Regions from separate parts of the Pseudomonas lutea genome, predicted to be linked through region 1. Evidence: predicted binding sites of a transcription regulator. Region 1 holds the regulator's gene; the other holds the start of a gene.

Region 1 (10,871 bases):
CCCAAAGCGGTGCTGAATGATCGCAGTGGCAAGCAGGTCGGCACGTACTTTGGGCCACCCGCCACCTGGCAGGCCGCTGACGGCTCGAAGGTCACCGGCACGCAAGTTGCCGTTGCCCCTGCCGGTTCAGGCGACATTCCCTATCAGTTGGTCAAAGCCAACCCGGCCGAAGGCAAGGGCGCGATGGCCAACGTCAGCTACATCCAGCGCACGGCAACCAAGGGCGGCGTGGCGCCGAAGATGGAATGCTCGATGGCCACCAAGGGCAAGCAGGAAGTGGTGAAGTATCAGGCGGACTATATTTTCTGGGCTGCTCAGTAAGCCCGAGTCGCGCATCACTGATCGTCGCTGCCGCGTAAATTCATCTACGCTGCAGCGACGCAACCCCGGCTTACGGCCGGGGTGTTCATTTGACGTCGGCGGTTGAAGAATTTTGTCCCTACCCGAATTCTGTTTTGACTATGAAGCGTGCCTTGCGGCGTGCGCACGAGGTGAGCAACGGGCCTTGCGCGATCTCTACACACAGGAGAGTGCGCGTCTGCTGGGTGTTGCCAGGCGAATCGCGCGCAGTGACGCGCTGGCCGAGGACATCGTGCATGACGCCTTCATCAAGATCTGGACCCGCGCCGCGGCCTACGATCCGGCGCGAGGCTCTGCCCGTGGCTGGGTCTTCAGCGTGACGCGGCATCTGGCGCTCAACGCCATGCGTGACCAGGGGCAGACGGTGCAGGTCAGTGAGCAGAGCGAGCACGCGCTGCAGGACCAGGCATCCCTGGAAACAGCAACCCACGCAGACACCTTCGAATACCGAGCCCGCTCGGACCGGGTTTTCGGGTGTCTTGAGCAATTGGAGCCGGCCCGTCGCAGTTGCATTCTCCACGCGTATGTCGATGGTTATACGCATTCGGAAATAGCGCTGAAAATTGGCGCGCCACTGGGCACCGTGAAAGCCTGGATCAAGCGCAGCCTGGTGGCATTGCGGGAGTGCATGGGATGACGGGTCAAACGGAAGACGACGGCATGAATGACCTTGACGCCCTTGCCAGCGAATACGTCCTGGGCACGCTGGAGCCTGGGCAGCGACGCGATGTGCAAAATCGCCTCGCCATGGATCCTGACTTGCGCGCTGCGGTTGACGCCTGGGAAGAGCGGTTGCTCGCATTGACCGAGCTGGCAGAACCGCAAACACCCAGCCCGACGCTGTGGGGGCGCATCGAGCGCAGCCTGAACCATCAGGACCTCCGTGCCTCCCGACCTGCGCCTACCGCGCAGTCATGGTGGAACCTGCTGCCACTCTGGCGCGGGCTTGCCGGTGCCGGTCTGGTTGCTAGCTTGCTACTGGGCATGCTGCTGTTGAACCGGCCGGCGACGGAAGCCCCCACCACCTACCTTGTGGTGCTGGTCGCTCCGCAAAATCAGGCGCCTGGCTGGGTCATACAAGCCAACAATCCAACCCAGATCCAGCTGATACCGTTGAGCGTCAGCCAAGTCCCCGCCGACAAAGCCCTGCAGTTCTGGACCAAGGCCGATGGCTGGCAGGGGCCAGTTTCATTGGGCATGGTCGAACCCGGGCATACCCTCTCCGTGCCGCTGGACAAACTGCCACCGCTGCAACCCAACCAACTTTTCGAACTCACCCTCGAAAACCCAAACGGCTCCCCGACCGGCAAGCCCACCGGACCGATCCAATTCATCGGCCGTGCGGTAAAAGTGATCTGAACCATCGCCTCCAACCAAAGGACGCGAAGCGTCCGAGGCTGCATTCCCACGCAGAGCGTGGGAACGATCAGCCACAGGCCCGTGTACGGCGCCAGATTCGCGGTGTAGCACCTTACGCCTTCCCGGCTAAAGCCGGTCCCACAAAGAGCAGCGCGTCCAGTCAATGAACCCGGCGGCGACCGTAGTGGGACCGGCTTTAGCCGGGAAGCTCTTGATCTGCCCTTGACCTGCCTTTGATCTGCCTTTGATCTTCAAACGCAAAAAGTCCAGTCACCGCCAATCGCGACTTGGGTGCAGGCTGAACGCAGGTTTTGCGCAGTGGGCCGAGCCGCAGGGATGCGGCGAGAGCGCCGTTGCGGACATGGATGTCCGTTCGGCGCGGGCCCACGGAGCAAGACCGGAGTGAAGGAACCCCGACGAAGGAGGGGTCAAGCCAGGAGCACAAGCCCTTGGTTACTTGGGGCTCTATCAAGTAACTCGCCGAAGGCGAAACCCGAGGCCGTTAGGCCGAAGCTTTTGATCTGGATCCTCACCCCAGCGATACAAAACCGTCGCCGTGACAAAAATCTAAATACTGGCATTCTGATATTTTCCCGCCCAACCCAAATGTTGGACCCCTTCTTGCAATAACCCCGATACAACGCTTCGGCGTCAAAAGATTGATTTAACACGCAGGTGCCCAATCGGTGGAACGCTCTCAGATAATCTCCCACGCCCGAACCGGATTGATCGGCCTGGGCCGTGGACAACTCGGCGTACCTTTGCTGCTCCTCGTCATGCTCGCCATGATGATGCTGCCCATGCCACCGTTCCTGCTCGACGTCTTCTTCACGTTCAACATCGCACTCTCCATCGTCGTCCTGCTCGTCTGCATCTACGCCCTGCGGCCGCTCGACTTCTCCGTATTCCCCACCATCCTGCTCATCGCCACCTTGCTGCGTTTGGCCCTCAACGTCGCCTCCACCCGCGTCGTCATGCTTCACGGGCAGGACGGCCATGCCGCCGCCGGTAAAGTCATCCAGGCCTTTGGTGAAGTAGTCATCGGCGGCAACTACGTCGTCGGTATCGTCGTCTTCGCCATCCTCATGATCATCAACTTCGTCGTCGTCACCAAAGGTGCCGGACGGATCTCCGAAGTCAGCGCCCGCTTCACCCTCGACGCCATGCCCGGCAAACAAATGGCCATCGACGCCGACCTCAACGCCGGCCTCATCGACCAGCCCGAAGCCAAGCGCCGCCGCCTTGAAGTCGCCCAGGAAGCCGAGTTCTACGGCTCCATGGACGGTGCCAGCAAATTCGTCCGCGGTGACGCCATCGCCGGCCTGCTGATCCTGTTCATCAACCTCATCGGCGGCATGCTGGTCGGCATCTTTCAACACAACATGAGCTTCGGCGACGCCGGCAAGGTGTACGCGCTGCTGACCATCGGTGACGGTTTGGTGGCGCAATTGCCATCACTGCTGCTGTCGACCGCTGCGGCAATCATGGTGACCCGTGCTTCCGGCTCGGAAGAAATGGGCAAACTGGTTGGCCGCCAGATGTTCGCGTCGCACAAGGCGCTGGCCGTGTCAGCCGGGATCATGATCGTCATGGGTCTGGTGCCGGGCATGCCGCACTTCTCCTTCATCAGCCTGGGCCTGGTCGCTGCCGGCGGCGCCTACCTGCTGTGGAAGAAAGAGAACCAGGTCAAGCTTGCTGCGGTGCAAGAGGTCAAGCGTCAGCAAGAACTGTTGCCCTCACCGATCCGCGCTCAGGAATCCAAGGAGCTGGGCTGGGACGACGTCACCCCGATCGACATGATCGGCCTGGAAGTCGGCTACCGCTTGATTCCGCTGGTTGACCGCAATCAGGGTGGCCAACTGCTGGCGCGGATCAAGGGCGTGCGCAAGAAGCTCTCCCAGGAGTTGGGCTTCCTGATGCCGACCGTGCATATTCGCGACAACCTGGATCTGGCCCCCAGCGCCTATCGCTTGACGCTGATGGGTGTGACCCTGGCCGAAGCCGAGATTTACCCTGACCGCGAGCTGGCCATCAACCCCGGCCAGGTATTTGGCAGCCTCAACGGCATCACTGCCAAAGACCCGGCGTTCGGCCTGGAAGCGGTGTGGATCGAAATCAGCCAGCGGGCCCAGGCGCAATCGCTCGGCTACACCGTGGTCGACGCCAGCACCGTGGTCGCGACTCACTTGAACCAGATTCTCTACAAGCACTCTCATGAATTGATTGGCCATGAGGAAGTCCAGCAGTTGATGACCTTGCTGGCCAAGGGCTCGCCAAAACTTGCGGAAGAGCTGGTACCTGGGGTGCTGTCACTGTCGGCCCTGTTGAAAGTACTGCAGGCGCTGTTGGCCGAGCAGGTGCCGGTGCGAGACATTCGCTCCATCGCCGAAGCCATCGCCAACAACGCTGCACGTAGTCAAGATACCGCCGCGCTGGTGGCCGCCGTACGGGTCGGATTGTCCCGCGCAATCGTGCAAAGCATTGTCGGCATTGAGCCGGAGCTGCCTGTCATCACACTTGAGCCAAGGTTGGAACAGATCTTGCTAAATAGTCTTCAGAAGGCAGGACAGGGTCAGGAAGAAGGCGTTCTCCTCGAACCGAGCATGGCTGAGAAGCTTCAGCGCTCGTTGATCGAAGCGGCGCAGCGTCAGGAGATGCAGGGGCAGCCGGTTATTTTGTTGGTCGCAGGTCCGGTTCGCGCCATGTTGTCCCGCTTTGGACGGTTGGCTGTACCGAATATGCATGTTTTGGCTTACCAGGAAATTCCTGACAATAAGCAAGTCACCATCGTAGCGACTGTCGGGCCTAACGGCTGAGGTAGTGAGTCATGCAAGTTAAGCGTTTTTTCGCCGCCGATATGCGACAAGCCATGAAACTGGTTCGTGATGAGCTGGGCGCTGAAGCCGCCATCATCGGTAACCGGCGGATCGCCGGCGGCGTGGAACTGACCGCCGCCCTGGACTACAAATTGTCAGCGCTGGCACCGCGTGTGCCGAACATCGAACTCGAAGACGAGCTGCGCAAGACCCAGTCGCGCATCGTGACCGCTCAGGCCGAGCTGACCTCGCGCAGCGAGCTGGACACTGTCGCCAACCGCCAGCTGTTCACCGGCCTGGCGATGGACGACAGCAAGCAGATCGAACCGACCCTGGAAGAACCGTTTCGCCCGTCGGTTCACGCGGCCGTGGCAGCCGAACGCGCCGAGCGCAATGCCGAACCTTCGGTCAGCCATCACGTGTACGAGTCGATGCGCTCCGAATTGAACGGCCTGCGCGAACTGCTGGAAGTCCAGCTTGGCTCGCTGGCCTGGAACCAGCTGCAAGGCAGCCGTCCGCAGCAGGCCAATCTGTGGCGCCGTCTGCAGCGCGTTGGCCTGTCCGGCCCCCTGTCCCGCGATTTGCTGGCGATGGTCCCGGACTCGAACGATCAGGCTCACACCTGGCGCATGTTGCTGGCCCACCTGGCCCGCATGATCGCAACGCCGGACGTAGAGCCCCTGGAAGAGGGCGGTGTGATCGCCATGGTCGGCCCTGCCGGCATGGGCAAAACCACCACGCTGGCTAAACTGGCAGCCCGATATGTGTTGAAATACGGCGCGCAAAATATCGCGCTGGTGAGCATGGACAGTTTCCGCATTGGTGCTCAGGAACAGCTGAAGACGCTGGGCCGGATCCTCAATGTACCGGTGACCCACGTCGACCCGGGGCAATCCCTGGCGCAGGCGCTGGAACCGCTGCTGCGCAAGCGCGTCGTGTTGATCGACACCGCGGGCCTGCAAGCCAGCGATCCGGCATTGCGTCTGCAACTGGAGACCCTGGCCGGGCGTGGCATCAAGGCGCGCAACTACCTGGTGCTGGCGACAACCAGCCAGAAGCAGGTGCTGTCTGCGGCGTACCACAGCTATAAACGTTGCGGCCTGGCCGGGTGCATCCTGACCAAGCTCGACGAAACCGCCAGCCTGGGCGAAGTGCTCAGCCTGGCGGTGACACACGAACTGCCTGTGGCCTATCTCACTGATGGCCCACGGATACCGGACGATCTGCATTTGCCGCGTCGGCACCAATTGGTGAGCCGGGCTGTCAGCGTGCAGATGCAGGAGGAGCCTAGCGAGGAAGCGATGGCGGATATGTTTGCGGATCTTTATCACAGCACCGGCAAGCGAGCGGGCTAGGTGAAGAAAATGACAGTGGAATTTTCCTGCATCGATGGTCTGCCAGGCATTGTTCAGGCACTGAACGTGCAGCCCGACATGTGGCTTAGGTCTAAGCAAGACAAGGTAAACAATTAACATGGGCAGCATGCATCCCGTACAGGTTATCGCGGTGACCGGTGGCAAAGGTGGCGTAGGCAAGACCAACGTTTCAGTGAATCTTTCACTGGCGCTGGCCGAGCTGGGACGTCGCGTCATGCTGCTGGACGCCGATCTGGGTTTGGCCAACGTTGACGTACTGTTGGGCCTGACCCCCAAGCGCACCCTGGCTGACGTCATCGAAGGGCGGTGCGAGCTGCGCGACGTCCTGCTGCAGGGCCCGGGCGGCGTGCGCATCGTACCGGCGGCGTCGGGGACACAGAGCATGGTCCACCTGACCCCGGCCCAGCATGCCGGGCTGATCCAGGCATTCAGTGACATCGGCGACAACCTGGATGTGCTGGTCATCGACACCGCTGCCGGTATCGGCGAGTCAGTGGTGAGCTTCGTTCGCGCCGCTCAGGAAGTGCTGCTGGTGGTGTGCGACGAGCCTACGTCGATCACCGACGCCTACGCCCTGATCAAACTGCTCAACCGCGATTACGGCATGAACCGCTTCCGCGTGCTGGCCAACATGGCCCAGAGCCCGCAGGAAGGGCGCAACCTCTTCGCCAAGCTGACCAAGGTCACCGACCGCTTCCTTGACGTGGCGCTGCAGTACGTCGGCGCGGTGCCGTACGACGAGTGCGTACGCAAGGCGGTGCAGAAACAGCGCGCCGTGTACGAAGCGTTTCCGCGTTCCAAATGTGCGCTGGCGTTCAAGGCCATCGCGCAGAAAGTTGACACCTGGCCGCTGCCGGCAAACCCGCGCGGTCACCTGGAATTTTTCGTTGAACGCCTCGTGCATCACACCAGCGCAGGGCCCGTCTCATGACAGCAAGTGGCTATCGCATGTACAGCAAATCGTCCAAAGATTCTCAGTATGAGCTGATCGAGCGTTATGCCCCGCTGGTCAAACGAATCGCCTATCACTTGCTGGCACGTCTGCCAGCCAGCGTTCAGGTCGAGGACTTGATCCAGGCGGGCATGATCGGCTTGCTCGAAGTCTCGACCAAATACGACTCCACCAAAGGGGCCAGCTTCGAGACGTACGCGGGTATTCGTATCCGTGGAGCGATGCTCGATGAAGTGCGCAAGGGGGACTGGGCGCCGCGCTCGGTCCACCGCAACACGCGCATGGTCAGCGACGCGATTCGTGCAATCGAAGCAAAAACCGGCCGTGACGCTAAAGATCACGAGGTTGCTGCCGAACTTCAATTGAGTCTCGACGATTACTACGGGATTTTGAACGATACCCTGGGCAGTCGCTTGTTCAGTTTCGACGACCTGTTGCAGGACGGCGAACATGAAGGGCTGCACGAGGACGGCGCGAGCCAGTCGCTCGAGCCGTCGCGGGACCTGGAAGACGAGCGCTTCCAGGCGGCATTGGCGGAGGCCATTGCCAACCTGCCGGAGCGCGAACGTCTGGTGTTGTCGCTGTACTACGACGAAGAGCTGAACCTCAAGGAAATCGGTGAGGTACTGGGTGTCAGCGAATCGCGCGTCAGCCAGCTGCACAGTCAGTGCGCCGCGCGTCTGCGGGGTCGTCTTGGCGAGTGGCGCGCCCGCTCCTGAATTCTGACGCACGCCGCAAGGCCTGCGAGTTGCTTGTAAGACCGGCTGTGCAAGACGTTGAGCGGGAAGTGGAAGAGGCAGGCAGGAGTCGGTCGAACCGGGTCGTAGATGATCCGGTTTCGCTGCGCTCGTCCCGGTCGATCCCAGCCCTCCGATGTCCGGCACCGCCGGTATTGATTGAACGCGCGTTCAGGTGCTGAACGCGTTAAAGACTGCTTGGAGGTCGAATTGGACAAGAACATGAAAATCCTCATCGTTGATGACTTCTCAACGATGCGGCGGATCATAAAAAACCTGTTGCGTGACCTTGGGTTCACCAACACGGCCGAAGCAGATGACGGACTCACCGCATTGCCCATGCTGCAAAGCGGCGCCTTTGACTTCCTCGTCACTGACTGGAACATGCCCGGCATGTCCGGCATCGACCTGCTGCGTCAGGTGCGTGCAGACGAGCGTCTGCGCAGTCTGCCGGTGTTGATGGTCACTGCCGAAGCCAAACGCGAGCAGATCATCGAAGCCGCTCAGGCCGGTGTGAACGGCTACGTGGTGAAGCCGTTCACTGCGCAAGTGCTCAAAGAAAAAATCGAAAAGATATTCGAGCGCGTCAATAGCTGATGTCCGCTGCGAGGGCGCTATGGATTCCAAAGATTCGACAATGGGTGACTTTGAGTCAACCCTGAAGAAACACGCACAAGAGCTGGTCGCGAGCCTTGAAAAAGGCAAGTTCGGCGATGCCGTGCAACTGATCCATGAGCTTAACCAGACCCGGGACAGAGGCCTGTACCAGGAGGTCGGCAAACTGACGCGCGAGCTGCACAGCGCGATCGTCAATTTCCAGATCGACCCGAACATGCCTCAGGCCGAGGAGGTCTCTCAGATCACCGACGCCACCGAGCGGCTCTCGTACGTGGTCAGGCTGACCGAAAACGCGGCCAACCGGACCATGGACCTGGTGGAGCAGAGCACGCCGTTGATGAGCGGGCTCAGTGCCGACGCCAAATCCTTGAGCGCCGACTGGGGACGCTTCATGCGCCGCGAGATCAGCGCCGAAGAGTTTCGTGATCTGGCGCGCCGCGTCGATACGTTCCTGACGCGCAGCGAAAAGGAGACCACCGAGGTCTCCGCGCACCTCAACGACATTCTGCTGGCCCAGGATTACCAGGACCTCACCGGTCAGGTGATCAAGCGCGTGACCACGCTGGTGACCGAAGTGGAGCGCAACCTGCTCAAGCTGGTCCTCATGGCCAGCCAGGTAGACCGTTTCGCCGGCATCGAACACGACCAGGAAGTCTTCCGTCAGCAAAAAGAACAAGAAAAACTTCACTCCAAGGGTGAAGGTCCGCAGATCCATGCCGATAAACGTGAAGACGTCGTATCCGGACAGGATGATGTGGACGATCTGCTATCCAGCCTCGGCTTCTGATTCGGTCATCCGGATTTCAGATTTCAGGTTCTCTGTGAAAGTGGCTGCTGGACCCGCGCGCCAATGCTTCGACGAAAGCAATGCGCGCTGGCCGTCAGTGCAGCCTCCGGATCGGTTTGACGGTTAATTTTAGGAGCACCCCCCAATGAGCTTCGGCGCCGATGAAGAAATCCTTCAGGATTTTCTGGTAGAGGCCGGCGAGATTCTGGAGCAGTTGTCCGAGCAGTTGGTTGAGCTGGAAAGCCGGCCAGACGATGCGGATCTGCTCAATGCAATTTTTCGCGGTTTTCACACTGTAAAAGGGGGCGCCGGCTTCCTCCAGCTCAACGAGCTGGTTGAATGCTGTCACATCGCCGAGAACGTGTTCGACATCCTGCGCAAGGGTGAACGCCGCGTCGACTCGGAGCTCATGGACGTGGTGCTCGAGGCCCTCGACACCGTCAACAGCATGTTCGGTCAGGTGCGCGAGCGTTCCGCCGTGACCCCGGCCACGCCTGAATTGCTGGCGGCCCTGGCACGTCTGGCCGAGCCGGCCTCTGCCGACGAAGTCGCTGCCGCACCGGTGGTCGAAGAGCCGGTCGCTGAAGCGCCGTCCGAAGACATCACCGACTACGAATTCGAACAGCTTCTGGATTCGCTCAACGCCGTCAAGGCTCAGGCGGCTGGGGGTGTTGTTGCCCCCGTTGCTCCTGCTGCGCCCGCTGCTGCCGCGCCTGTTCCTTCACCGGCTCCGACAGCATCGACGAGCAGCGCGCCCAGTGACGAGATCACCGACGCCGAGTTTGAATCGCTCCTCGATCAGTTGCACGGCAAAGGCCAGTTCGCCGTTGATGCCGTACAGCCGACCGCCGCGGTGACGCCTGCGGCTGCGCCGGCCAGTGACGAAATCACGGACGACGAATTCGAGTCGCTGCTTGATCAGTTGCATGGCAAGGGCTCGTTCTCGCCAGACGCCGCTGCTTCTGCTGTGGCAGCCGCACCCGCCGCACCCGCCGCGCCGGCTGCTCCTGCTGCGCCCGCCGCTGCGTCGAAAGCCGCTGCCTCGGACGAGATCACCGATAACGAATTCGAAGACCTGCTGGATCAGTTGCACGGCAAGGGCAAGTTTGAACCTGCCGTCGCCGCCGCTGCGCCTGCTGCACCGGCCAAAAAGCCTGAGCCCGCTGCCAAGCCCGAACCGGCTAAAGCGACACCTGCTGCTGCGGTACCGGCCAAAGCTGCACCCGCCGCCGCGCCTGCACCGGCCCGAGCGGCTGCTCCGGCGCCCAGCGAGAAGCCGCCGTCCGAAGCGGAAACCACCGTGCGCGTCGACACCGCGCGGCTGGACGAAATCATGAACATGGTCGGCGAACTGGTGCTGGTGCGTAACCGACTGGTCCGCCTGGGCGCCAACAGCGCCGATGAAGCCATGTCCAAGGCCGTGTCCAATCTGGACGTGGTCACCGCTGACCTGCAGACCGCGGTCATGAAGACCCGCATGCAGCCGATCAAGAAAGTGTTCGGCCGCTTCCCGCGACTGGTTCGCGATCTGGCGCGTCAGTTGAAGAAAGAAATCAGCCTTGAACTGGTGGGTGAAGAAACCGACCTGGACAAGAACCTTGTAGAGGCCCTGGCCGACCCGCTGGTCCACTTGGTGCGCAACGCGGTTGACCACGGTATCGAGTCGCCGGAAGAACGCGAGGCGTCGGGCAAGTCCCGTAACGGTCGTGTGGTGCTGGCGGCCGAACAGGAAGGCGATCACATTCTGCTGTCGATTTCCGATGACGGCAAAGGCATGGACCCCGCTGTCCTGCGCGCCATCGCGGTGAAGCGCGGCGTGATGGACAAGGATGCAGCCGATCGCCTCAGTGACACCGACTGCTACAA
Region 2 (10,871 bases), 790 kb from region 1:
TGCAGGCCGAAGGCGCCTTTGCGCTGGACTGGTTCGCCAACGGGCTGCATTACGGCATCCCGGTAGAGATCGATCAATGGTTGGCTGAAGGTCACGACGTGCTGATCAACGGCTCGCGCGGCCACCTGCCTCAGGCGCGCGCGCGTTACCCGCACATGAGCGTGGTGCTGCTGACGGTTGATCAAGCCGTGCTGCGCGAACGTTTGCAACGCCGGGCTCGGGAGTCTGCCGAAGACATCGAGACGCGACTGGCGCGCAATGCGCAGTTCACCCAAGGCCTGCTCGCCGATGACCCGGAATTAATCGTGCTCGACAACTCGGGGCCCCTTGAGCAAACGGTCGGCAGGCTCATGCAACACCTGGAGCGCGCCGACGCATGCGCCTGACCTTGCTGGGCACAGGAGATGCGCGGCAAGTCCCGGTTTACGGGTGTGACTGCGCCGCCTGCCACGCGGCCCGTCACGATGAGCGACTGCGCCGGCGCCCCTGCTGTGCGCTGGTCGAAGTGGGCGAACAACGCTGGTTGATCGACAGCGGCCTGACCGACCTCACCGAACGTTTCCCGCCGCGCAGCCTCAGCGGCATTCTGCAAACCCACTACCACGCCGACCACGCCCAGGGCCTGCTGCACCTGCGCTGGGGGCAAGGCCTGGTTATTCCGGTCCACGGCCCGGCGGACCCGGAAGGGCTGGCGGACCTGTACAAACACCCGGGCATTCTGGATTTCAGCCGACCCTTCATGCCATTCGAAAGCCGCGGGCTGGGCGACCTCCAGGTCACGGCACTGCCGCTGCTGCATTCCAGGCCAACCCTGGGTTACTTGCTGGAAGGCGGTGGACGGCGCATCGCCTACCTCACCGACACCGTCGGCTTGCCCCACGATACGCAAACCTTCCTGCAGCGCGAAGCGCTTGACGTGCTGATTCTGGATTGCTCGATGCCGCCCCAACCGCACGCACCGCGCAACCACAATGACCTGACCCTCGCGCTCAAAACCATTGACGAGCTCAAGCCTGGACAAGCAGTGCTGACCCATATCGGGCATACCCTGGATGCCTGGCTAATGGAGCATGCCGAGGATTTGCCCGAACACGTTCGGGTGGCGCGGGACGCAATGAAGGTCTGAACGGGGCTGGCAGGCGAGGTTTGGTGAGTCGTCCTGTTACCACCTGTCGCTCTGGTCGCTTAAACCTCGGTGCGGCTTCAACTTTTGCCTGTGATGGCCGTTGCAAATGTAGCCCTACATTTTCTTCGGAGTTTGACCATGTCTTTGATTCCCCGCCGTATCGCTGGACGAATGACCCTGGGAATCCTGACGTTGCTGGTGCTCACGGCCGTGGCGATTTTCGCGGTCATGACTCTGGGCGGCAAACCCCAGTTGGTGGCCGCCGGCACCGAGTCGGCAGAGCAGTCAGCCAGTGCCATTACCCGTCAGTTGGCGCTGCCGTTGAGCCGCATCGAAGGCACGGCTGCTGCCATGGCGCTGCTGGCAGAGTCTTTGCCCCGCGACGAAGCCCTGTACATGAGCAATTTCCCCGGACTGATCGACAGTCAGGGGGATGCGGCGATCGCCGGTGGCGGCGTGTGGCCGGAGCCCAACGCCTTCGCCGCAGGCACCGAGCGCCGCAGTTTTTTCTGGTCACGGGACGCCGGCAATCGATTGGGCTTTTCAGACGAATACAACCAGGTCAAGACACCGCCGTATCAGGCTGAGTCTTGGTACACCGGGGCCAAATCCGCGCCGGCGGGTCGTTGCGTGTGGTCCGATGCCTATCAGGATCCGGTCAGCGGCGTGGCAATGACCACCTGCAGCGTCCCTTATCGGGCGCAGGGCGCCTTCGCCGGTGTCGCGACCATCGACCTCAAGCTTGACGGTCTGGCCGCCTTCCTCAAAGAGAAAGGCGGCGTGACAGACGGCTACGCATTCGCAGTCGATCCTTCAGGGAACCTGCTGTATTTCCCCGACGCGAAAGGCACCAAGGGCCTGTTGACCGTTAGCGGGCTGAGCCAGGAACACGCCTGGTTCAAGCCGGTGGCTGATCAGCTCGCCAATAACACCTCGGCACTGTCGACCCTGAGAATCGAGCACGATGGTCGGCTTGACGGTCCGGCGTACGTCACGCTGGCGACCATGGCTGGCACGGGCTGGCGCATTGGCTTGGTGACGCCGGAAGCCCGCGTTGTCGGCCTGGCCAACCGCCTCACCGGACAGATTCTGTTGTTCCTGCTGCCGCTGCTTGGCGTGCTGCTGGGTCTGGCCTGGCTGGCCGGCAAACGGCTTCTGGCGCAACTGGAGGAAACCACTGCACAGATCTCGAGTCTGGGGCAGGGCGGTCAGACCGACACCCAGCTGGCGATTTTGCGCGCCGACGAGATTGGCGCGCTGCGTGAGTCGGTCAATCAATACGCCGGCTCGCTGCGCAACATGCTGCATCGCATCGCCGAGGAATCGCTGTCCCTGGAGCGCCAGGCCAACGAACTGGCGCAGCTGTCCCAAGGCGTGGCCGAGCGGGCCGAATCCCAGCGTCAAGACAACACCTTGCTGGCGACGGCGATCACCGAGATGTCGGCCAGTGCCAACGAAGTTGCCCAGAACACCACGGACTGCTCCGACACCGCCCGCCGTTCCCTGGGCGACGCGCAAAAAAGCCAGGATCAGGTCAACCACAACAGCCAGTCCATCGAGGTGCTGGCGACGGACATTGCCGGGGCGGCCGGCGCCATCACCCAGCTGGGCGATGACATCGAGCGCGTGGGCAGCGTCCTGGAGGTGATCAAATCGATTTCCCAACAGACCAACCTGCTGGCCCTGAACGCGGCGATCGAAGCGGCGCGCGCAGGCGAGCAGGGCCGCGGTTTTGCAGTCGTGGCTGACGAGGTGCGTACCCTCGCCGGGCGAACCCAGGCGTCGGCGAACGAGATTCAGGAGATGATCTCGCAATTGCGTCAGGCCTCCACCGCGGCCGTCTCGACCATGCAAAGCGGTGCCACCCGCACCCGTGAGTCGGTGCAGCAAGCCGTCAGCGTCGCCGCCACACTGGGCACCACCGTGTTCAGCTTCGACGACATCGTCCAGCGCGCTCATCAGATTGCCGTCGCCGCCCAGGAGCAAAGCCATGTCACCCACGAAATCAACGAACTGGCGGTGCGCATCCACGCCTCCAGCGAACAAGGCGCCAGGGACGCCGGCACCTTGCGCGAACTGGGCAAAGGCATGCAGTCCATCTCCGGTCGTCTGGGGGCATTGAGCCGGGGTGGCAATCAGGCCTGAAGCACTTGGTGCGCCGCCCAGGCTGGGCGTGAGCACGACCAGACCTTCAGCGTCCGAAACGCCGTCTTCGTGAGCAAGCTCACTCCACGTTGATGGTGTCTGCCCCGAATTTGATGGCGCCCACACCGGCCTCTTCCCGGCTAAAGCCGGTCCCACTAACAGCACCGCGTACACCCTGTGGGACCGGCTTTAGCCGGGAAGCTTTGGCTCTGCTTTTGCTCCGCATTTGCTCCGCACTTGCTCTGCTGTTGCTCTGCTGTTGCTCTGCTGTTGCTCTGCTGTTGCTCTGCTGTTGCTCTGCTGTTGCTCTGCTGTTGCTCTGCTGTTGCTCTGCTGTTGCTCTGCTGTTGCTCTGCTGTTGCTCTGCTGTTGCTCTGCTGTTGCTCTGCTGTTGCTCTGCTGTTGCTCTGCTGTTGCTCTGCTGTTGCTCTGCTGTTGCTCTGCTGTTGCTCTGCTGTTGCTCTGCTTCTGCTCTTCATCCGCAAAAATTCCAGACACCGCAAAACGCGACTTGGGTGCAGGCTGAACGCAGGTTTTGCGCAGTGGGTCGAGCCGCATGGATGCGGCGAGAGCGCCGTCAGGACATGGATGTCCGTTCGGCGCGGGCCCACGGAGCAAGACCGGAGTGAAGGAACCCCGACGAAGGAGGGGCCAAACCAGGAGCACAAGCCCTTGGTTACTTGGGGCTCTATCAAGTAACTCGCCGAAGGCGAAACCCGAGGCCGTTAGGCCGAACCGCTTTTGACCTTGATCTAGCTGTAGATATTGATCTAGCTGTAGATCTTGGTTTGCCTCAGACCCTGCCATACGCAAACAAGCACATATCAGCAATCCAGCATCTGAATCACCGACTACGCTCAACCTTCCCCCAAACCCCCTCTTGAGGATTGCGCCCCATGTCCACCCTGACCCTGAAAGACGGCACCGAACTCTTCTACAAAGACTGGGGCACCGGCCAGCCGATCGTCTTCTCCCATGGCTGGCCGCTCGACGGCGACGCATGGGATGCGCAAATGCTCTTCCTCGGCCAGAAAGGCTACCGCGTCATCGCCCACGACCGCCGCGGCCACGGTCGCTCCGGCCAGACCTGGGAAGGCAACGACATGGACACCTATGCCGACGACCTCGCCGAACTGTTCGAAGCGCTGGACCTCAACGACGCCATCATGATCGGCCACTCCACCGGCGGCGGCGAAGTCGCCCGCTACATCGGCCGCCATGGCACTGCCCGCGTCGCCAAAGCCGTGCTGATTGGCGCCGTACCGCCGATCATGCTGAAAACCGCGGCCAACCCCGAAGGCTTGCCGATGGACGTCTTCGATGGCATCCGCGCCGGCTTCACCGCCGACCGCTCGCAATTCTTCAAGGACCTCGCCGTTCCGTTCTTCGGCTTCAACCGCGACGGCGCGAAAACCTCACAGGGCGCCATCGACTCGTTCTGGTCCATCGGCATGCTCGGCAGCGTCAAGGGCGAGTTCGACTGCATCAAGGCCTTCTCGGAAACCGACTTCACCGAAGACCTGAAAAAAATCGACGTGCCGACTCTGATCCTGCATGGCGACGACGACCAGATCGTGCCGATTGCCGCGTCTGGCTACAAGAGCCACGAGTTGGTCAAAGGCTCGACCCTGCACGTCGTCAAAGGCGGCTCCCACGGCATGTGCACCGTGCAGCATGAAGAGATCAACGAAATCCTGCTGGGCTTCATCCAGGGCTGACCCGCTTGTAAGGGCGTGTGCCGACGGTTGCGGTAACCGTCGGCACACCGATGCCTGGCCAACCAGGATGCCGGCCTGCAAACTCAAGCGTGCTGGCGATACCCATCGGCAACACGCGTCGCTAGACTGACAACATCGTCCTGGCAGAGAGAGAGAGCACCGCCATGCCCACCGAACCCTATCTCCCCGAAACCCTGTCGCGCGCCGAACTGGATGCCATGCCCGGTTGCGTCGTGGTCGACTTCGGCACCAACTGGTGCGGGCACTGCACCGCGGCGCAGCCGTTGATCGAGAAGGTCGCCGCCGATTACCCGCAGGTGCGGCACATCAAGATCGAAGATGGCAGCGGTCGCCAATTGGGGCGTTCGTTCAGAGTGAAGCTGTGGCCCACGCTGGTGTGGATGCGTGACGGGCAGGAAGTGTTGAGATTGGTCAGGCCCACTCGCGGAAGCGACCTTGAAGAAGCGTTTGAAACCCTGGTGCAGGAAGGCTAGGGCGCGACGGTTCAGCTGCGCCTGAGCGGGGGGGAGCTTCAGGAAGCCCTCAGCCCCCGGTCATGTTCATGAAGCGCACCACTTGCACATCGTCGTTGAGCTCGAAGTTGTGCTTCCACGGCTTGAGCTGCATGGCGTTAACGATGGCGTTTTCCAGCTTCTCCGGTTGCCCGGGGTTGGCCCGCAGCACGGCTTTGAGATCCGCCGAGTGTTCGTTGCCCAGGCACAACAGCAGGCGGCCCTCGACCGTGACGCGCACTCGATTACAGGTTGCGCAGAAGTTGTGGCTGTGGGGCGAGATAAAGCCGATGCGGATATTCGGCGCCTCGGCCACCCGCCAGTAGCGCGACGGCCCGGAAGTCGACTCGGTGGAGTGCACCAGGGTGTAGCGCTCGGCGATACGCTCGCGCACCTGCTCACTGGAGAAGAACGACTCGGCGCGGCTGTGCTCGCTTATAACCCCCAGTGGCATTTCTTCGATGAAGGTGATGTCGACGCCGCGATCAATCGCGAAGGCCACCAGGTCGTTGATCTCGTGATCGTTGCGCCCCTGCATCACCACGCAGTTCAGTTTGGTGCGCTGAAAGCCTGCCGCGTTGGCGGCGTCGATCCCGGCAATGACCTTGCTCAGGTCACCGGTGCGGGTCAGTTCCTTGAAACGCGCAGGGTCAAGGCTGTCCAGGCTGATGTTCAGGCGCTTGAGGCCGGCTTCGAACAATGGCACCGCGAGCTTGTCGAGTTGCGAGCCGTTGGTGGTCATGCACAGTTCGCGCAGGCCGGGCAGGGCGGCGATGCTGCGGCACAATCCGACGATACCGGAACGCACCAGCGGCTCACCGCCGGTGAGGCGAATCTTTTTGGTGCCCAGCGCAACGAAGCGCTCGGCCACTTGATGGATTTCTTCGAGAGAGAGGATCTGCTGACGCGGCAGGAAGGTCATTTCCTCGGCCATGCAATACACGCAGCGGAAATCACAGCGATCAGTGACCGACAGGCGGACGTAATCAACCTTGCGTGAATAGCTGTCCATCAGGACTCGATCTGACATTACTTCCTCTCGACAGCGTGTTGCGTGGCAGAAACAGCGCGCGAGCCATCTGCATAGACGGCCCGCGAGTACGGCGTTAAATCTTCCCGGCAGCCTGTGGTTCGATGACCGCCGCCTGGGCGCCGGTGGCCGAAGCCTGAATGGCTTTGGAATAGGACACGTAATACGCGAGCCCGACGAAAATTGCACCCCCCACGGCGTTGCCCAGGAACACCGCGACGAAGTTTTCGACGAAATCGGTCCAGCTCAGGGCATCGGCAAAAATCCCCGCCGGGATCACGAACATGTTGGCGACCACGTGCTGAAAGCCGATGGCGACGAAGGCCATGATCGGGAACCACATGCCAAGGATCTTGCCGGTGACGTCCTTGCTCGCATATGACAACCAGACCGCCAGACACACCAGCCAGTTGCAGCCAATGCCGGAAATAAAGGCCTGCGAAAAGTCAGCGCTGGCCTTGGCTTTGGCGATGGCCAGGGTTTTTGCCAGATAGGCCCCTTCGGTCAGGCCCAGGACGTGACCAAAGAAATAAGCGACGAACAGCGCGCCGAGCAGGTTGGCCAACGTCACCAGCGCCCAGTTGCGGACCACCGCCGATAACGGGATGCGCCGGGCGAACATGGCCGTTGGCAGGCTCATCATATTGCCGGTCAGCAGCTCGCCACCGGCCAGAATGACCAGAATCAGGCCAATCGGGAATACGGCAGCGCCCAGCAGGTTACCCAGCGAGGCCCATTGCGTCGGGATCATGGTGCTGACGTGGATGTCCAGCAAAAAGCCCAGGGCGATGAACGCGCCAGCCAGAAAACCCAGCACCAGAATCGCCGGAGTGGCCATGTGAGACTTCTTCACGCCGGCTTCGATGGTGATCTCGGCGATCTGCTGGGGAGTATTGATGGACATAGGCTTCCGGGCTCGCACGCAATGAACGGCGTCGCGACTGTCTGAGCCAGCGACGCGGTAATGAAGGAGGGGTTCAAGCATCCAGTCTTGTTGCGCGAAGGTGTCAGCCGACACGGCGCCGATCGCCGATGAGCGCGCCGCTGCGACGTTAAACCGCAGGACAGAAGGCGCCCAAAAGACCCGATCAATTAGTGAGCACGCTACCGATCGGGGTCTGTAGCGTCCAATCGCTTGTTCTGATGGCTTCATCGACACTGTCTATCACGCGGCTATGCCAGCTGAAGCGGATGAGATTTTGAAACCCAGTCAGTCCGCCCGGTCGGTCTTTTCAGCCTCTGCGTCACCGGCGATGCTGCGCTCGTACCACTCCAACAGCGGCTGAATGCTGATGCCGTGTACCAGAATACTCAGCGCCACCACCGAGAGCGTCAGACTGATGGTGGTGTGTACCGCTTCGGCCGGCAAGCCGTGGGTGAGCGCGTAGCACAGGTAATAGAGGGTGCCGATGCCGCGAATGCCGAACCAGCCGACCAGTGCCTTCTGCGGCCGAGTCAGCAGGCGTCCGCTGATCATCAGCCACACGCTTAGCGGTCTGATGATGCAGAACAATGCCAGACCCAACCCGACAGCGCGCCAGTCCCAGTAGGTGGCGAGTGCGGCGCCCAGCAGCGTGATCAGCAACACTTCCATGGCGCGCTCCACCAGGCTGCCGAAGACCATCATGTCGCCCATCATTACCCCGGCCGCCAGCTGGCTGTCCGACAGCGATTCGCGATCACCCATGATGGCCGACTCGGGATCGCTGTGGGTGTGGCCCAGTACAGGAATGGCCACATGCTCGGCCGGGACCTCTGACTGCGTGGTCTTGACCTCGGCATGGCGCAAGCCGATGCCGGCCGCGAACACCGCCAGAAACCCGTAGGCGCCAAGGCCTTCGGCGGTCACGTAGGCGATGGCGATCAGCGCGAGGGCAAGAAAGTCATTGGGCGACTGGGTACTGTCGGCGTTCTTGATGCGCAGGTAGATCATCAAGTGGCCGACGCCGCGGCCGAGTCCATAGCCGAGCAGCAATCCGAGCGGCACGCCCCAGATGATGTTCTTCAGCAGCCAGGCCTGGGTCCAGTTGAAATCCGAGAAGCCATGGGTGATGAACATCAAGGCGAAGATCACGAACGGAAACGCCGTGCCATCGTTGAGCCCGGCCTCGCCGGACAGGCCGAAGCGCACCCGGTCCAGATCCTGGGCGCTGTTGACCTGTACCAGCCCGGCCAGCACCGGGTCGGTGGGCGAGAGCATTGCGCCGAGCAACAGTGAGATCGGCCATGACAGCTCAAGCCAGTAGTGCGCGACCAGACTGACGCCGGCAATGGTCGCCAGCATCACTGGCCCGGCCAGCAGATACGCTGAATACCAGGCGCCCCGGTGCAGTGGGAGACGCAGCTTGATGCCGGTGTTGAACAGTGAAAACAACACGGCAATTTCAGTCAGCCGTTCAAGCCAGTGGCGCGCGTCGCGCACATCCAGCTGCGCGATGTCCAGGCCCCACGGGCCAATCGCCGCGCCAAACGCCAGACACACCGCCGAGGTGGTCACCGGCAGCCAGCGCAGGTAGGAAGAAGTCAGTGCCAGCAGCATCAGCAGGACACCGAAGACGGTCATGCAAAGAATGAAACTCATCCGGATTCGTCATCAGTCAATGGGCGGGAATGACTGTGTGACTGTACGAGGCGGTGATAGTTGGAACGGATGTGGGATTGAGCCCGTCAGCGGCGCTCAGGATTCCCGGCTTAAGGCCCTACGGACTTATCGGCGTACCGGCTTACAGGCTTACAGGCTTACAGGCTTACAGGCTACCGGCTTATAGGTTACAGCGTTGCGGAACGACGCCAACCATTGTGGTACCGGCTTCAGCCGGGAAGAGGCCCTTGAGTACGCTATCCATCTGCGGCGGAACATCCGACGCTTTCCCGGCTGAAGCCGGTCCCACAGGGACTGTGTTGCCTGCGCGACAGCGCGGGGTCTGAACAACTGATCGTACGGGGCACGCATGTGCTTGCGATCGTTCCCACGCTCTGCGTGGGAATGCATTTGCTGACGCTCTGCGTCAGAGCGATTGACGCGGAGCGTCCCGGGCGGCATTCCCACGCGGAGCGTGGGGACGATCAGCCAGCGACGCGGACCCTTGTGGGACCGGCTTCAGCCGGGAAGAGGCCGTTGGGGACGATCAGCACACCACTGACTACTGCGCACGCCGGGTTCCGCGCAAACTGCCCGTCCTACCGCTCGATGGTGCGGCTCCAGCGCGCGTTCCACTCCGGCCGGACCTGGTTGACCTGGTCCCAATCTATGGTGACGGCGGTTTCCAGGTACTTGTTCATCGCCTCAACCTGACCGCGGGTCTTGTCGGTGGTCGGGGTCTTGGGGTTGGACGGGATCTGGTCGCCCATTTCCAGCGCTGGCGCCTGAGCTTCCGGGGTCAGGAGAAAGGCCGCCAGTTTCTGCGCCAGTTCCGGCTGATCGTTGTTGGCAATCGTGCATTCGGCGACGTTGAGCACCACGGCGCCTTCCTTCGGCGGCGCGTACTCCACCGGGACGCCTTTGAGTTTGAGCGCCGTGACCTGGGTCGGTGTCAGGGGGAACAAGGCCGCTTCCCCGGTCTGCACCATTTCAGAAATCTTCGCCGAGCTGGCAATGTACTCAAGCACGTTGGGCCCGACCGTCTTCGGCCACGCCTTGAAGCCCGGCTCGACATTGGTCTCGTCGCCGCCCTGCAGCCGGTTGAACATCAGGAATCCGTGCAGCCCGAACGTCGAGGAGGCGAGTGACTGGAACACCAGCTTCTCCTTATAGCGCTTGTCTGCCATATCGGCCCAGGACGTCGGCGCGCTCCAGCCGTTTTCCTGGAACATCTTGCTGTTGTAAGCCAGCCCGGTGACGCCAAGGCTCACCGCCACCGCTTCTTCCTTGATCTTGCCCTTGGCCGGAATGTCCGCCAGCGCGGCGCTCGGGTTCAGCTTGCCGCACAGGCCCATGGAAATCGCCCGGTACATGATGCCGTCGTCGAGAAACATCACGTGCATCTGCGGATTGTCCTTGCTGGCCTGGGCCTTGGCGAGGATGTCCGAAGACGTGCCGGGCACGATGACCACCTTGACGTTGTTGGCTTTCTCGAACGCTGGCAACACATGGTCGGCATACAGGCGTTCCATGGTGCCGCCGTTCATGCCCAGATACAGGGTCGGCTCGGCCTGGGCCGGCAGAGACCCGAGCAGCAGGGCGAGCGGCAGGCAGGACGCGCCGGTCAGGGCAAAACGTTTCATCTGAGTCATGGGTTCGACCTTCCTCTGAGCAATGGAATGACGTTGTCCGTGCCGGAACGCACGGCGGTGGCGGGCAGTTGAAGTTGCGGTTGCGGCTGAGGTTGTGATTGAAAACG

What was found. Region 1 encodes FliA, which starts transcription of late flagellar genes. Its sites were predicted from a motif close to CTAAAGTTTNNNNNNNNNNNGCCGNTAA; they were not measured.
Region 2: a site for FliA is predicted at 1,203-1,230, ahead of LT42_RS26635 (methyl-accepting chemotaxis protein). Genes of this name have one in related genera too.

What each region holds. Positions count from the first base shown of each region.
Region 1 is NZ_JRMB01000001.1:1,957,490-1,968,360, reverse strand. Features, by position in the region: gene LT42_RS08445 (DUF3455 domain-containing protein) at 1-321, shown strand, start outside; gene LT42_RS08440 (sigma-70 family RNA polymerase sigma factor) at 434-997, shown strand; gene LT42_RS08435 (anti-sigma factor) at 1,021-1,719, shown strand; gene flhA (flagellar biosynthesis protein FlhA) at 2,406-4,535, shown strand; gene flhF (flagellar biosynthesis GTPase FlhF) at 4,547-5,890, shown strand; gene fleN (flagellar synthesis regulator FleN) at 6,009-6,842, shown strand; gene fliA (RNA polymerase sigma factor FliA) at 6,839-7,582, shown strand; gene LT42_RS08410 (chemotaxis response regulator CheY) at 7,823-8,197, shown strand; gene LT42_RS08405 (protein phosphatase CheZ) at 8,217-9,005, shown strand; gene LT42_RS08400 (chemotaxis protein CheA) at 9,151-10,871, shown strand, end outside.
Region 2 is NZ_JRMB01000001.1:1,171,288-1,182,158, reverse strand. Features, by position in the region: gene phnN (phosphonate metabolism protein/1,5-bisphosphokinase (PRPP-forming) PhnN) at 1-386, shown strand, start outside; gene phnP (phosphonate metabolism protein PhnP) at 377-1,126, shown strand; gene LT42_RS26635 (methyl-accepting chemotaxis protein) at 1,265-3,271, shown strand; gene LT42_RS25620 (hypothetical protein) at 3,461-3,829, opposite strand; gene LT42_RS04855 (alpha/beta fold hydrolase) at 4,168-4,989, shown strand; gene LT42_RS04850 (thioredoxin family protein) at 5,154-5,483, shown strand; gene moaA (GTP 3',8-cyclase MoaA) at 5,533-6,531, opposite strand; gene LT42_RS04840 (formate/nitrite transporter family protein) at 6,608-7,435, opposite strand; gene LT42_RS04835 (cation:proton antiporter) at 7,742-9,112, opposite strand; gene LT42_RS04830 (ABC transporter substrate-binding protein) at 9,712-10,764, opposite strand; gene LT42_RS04825 (NAD(P)/FAD-dependent oxidoreductase) at 10,761-10,871, opposite strand, start outside.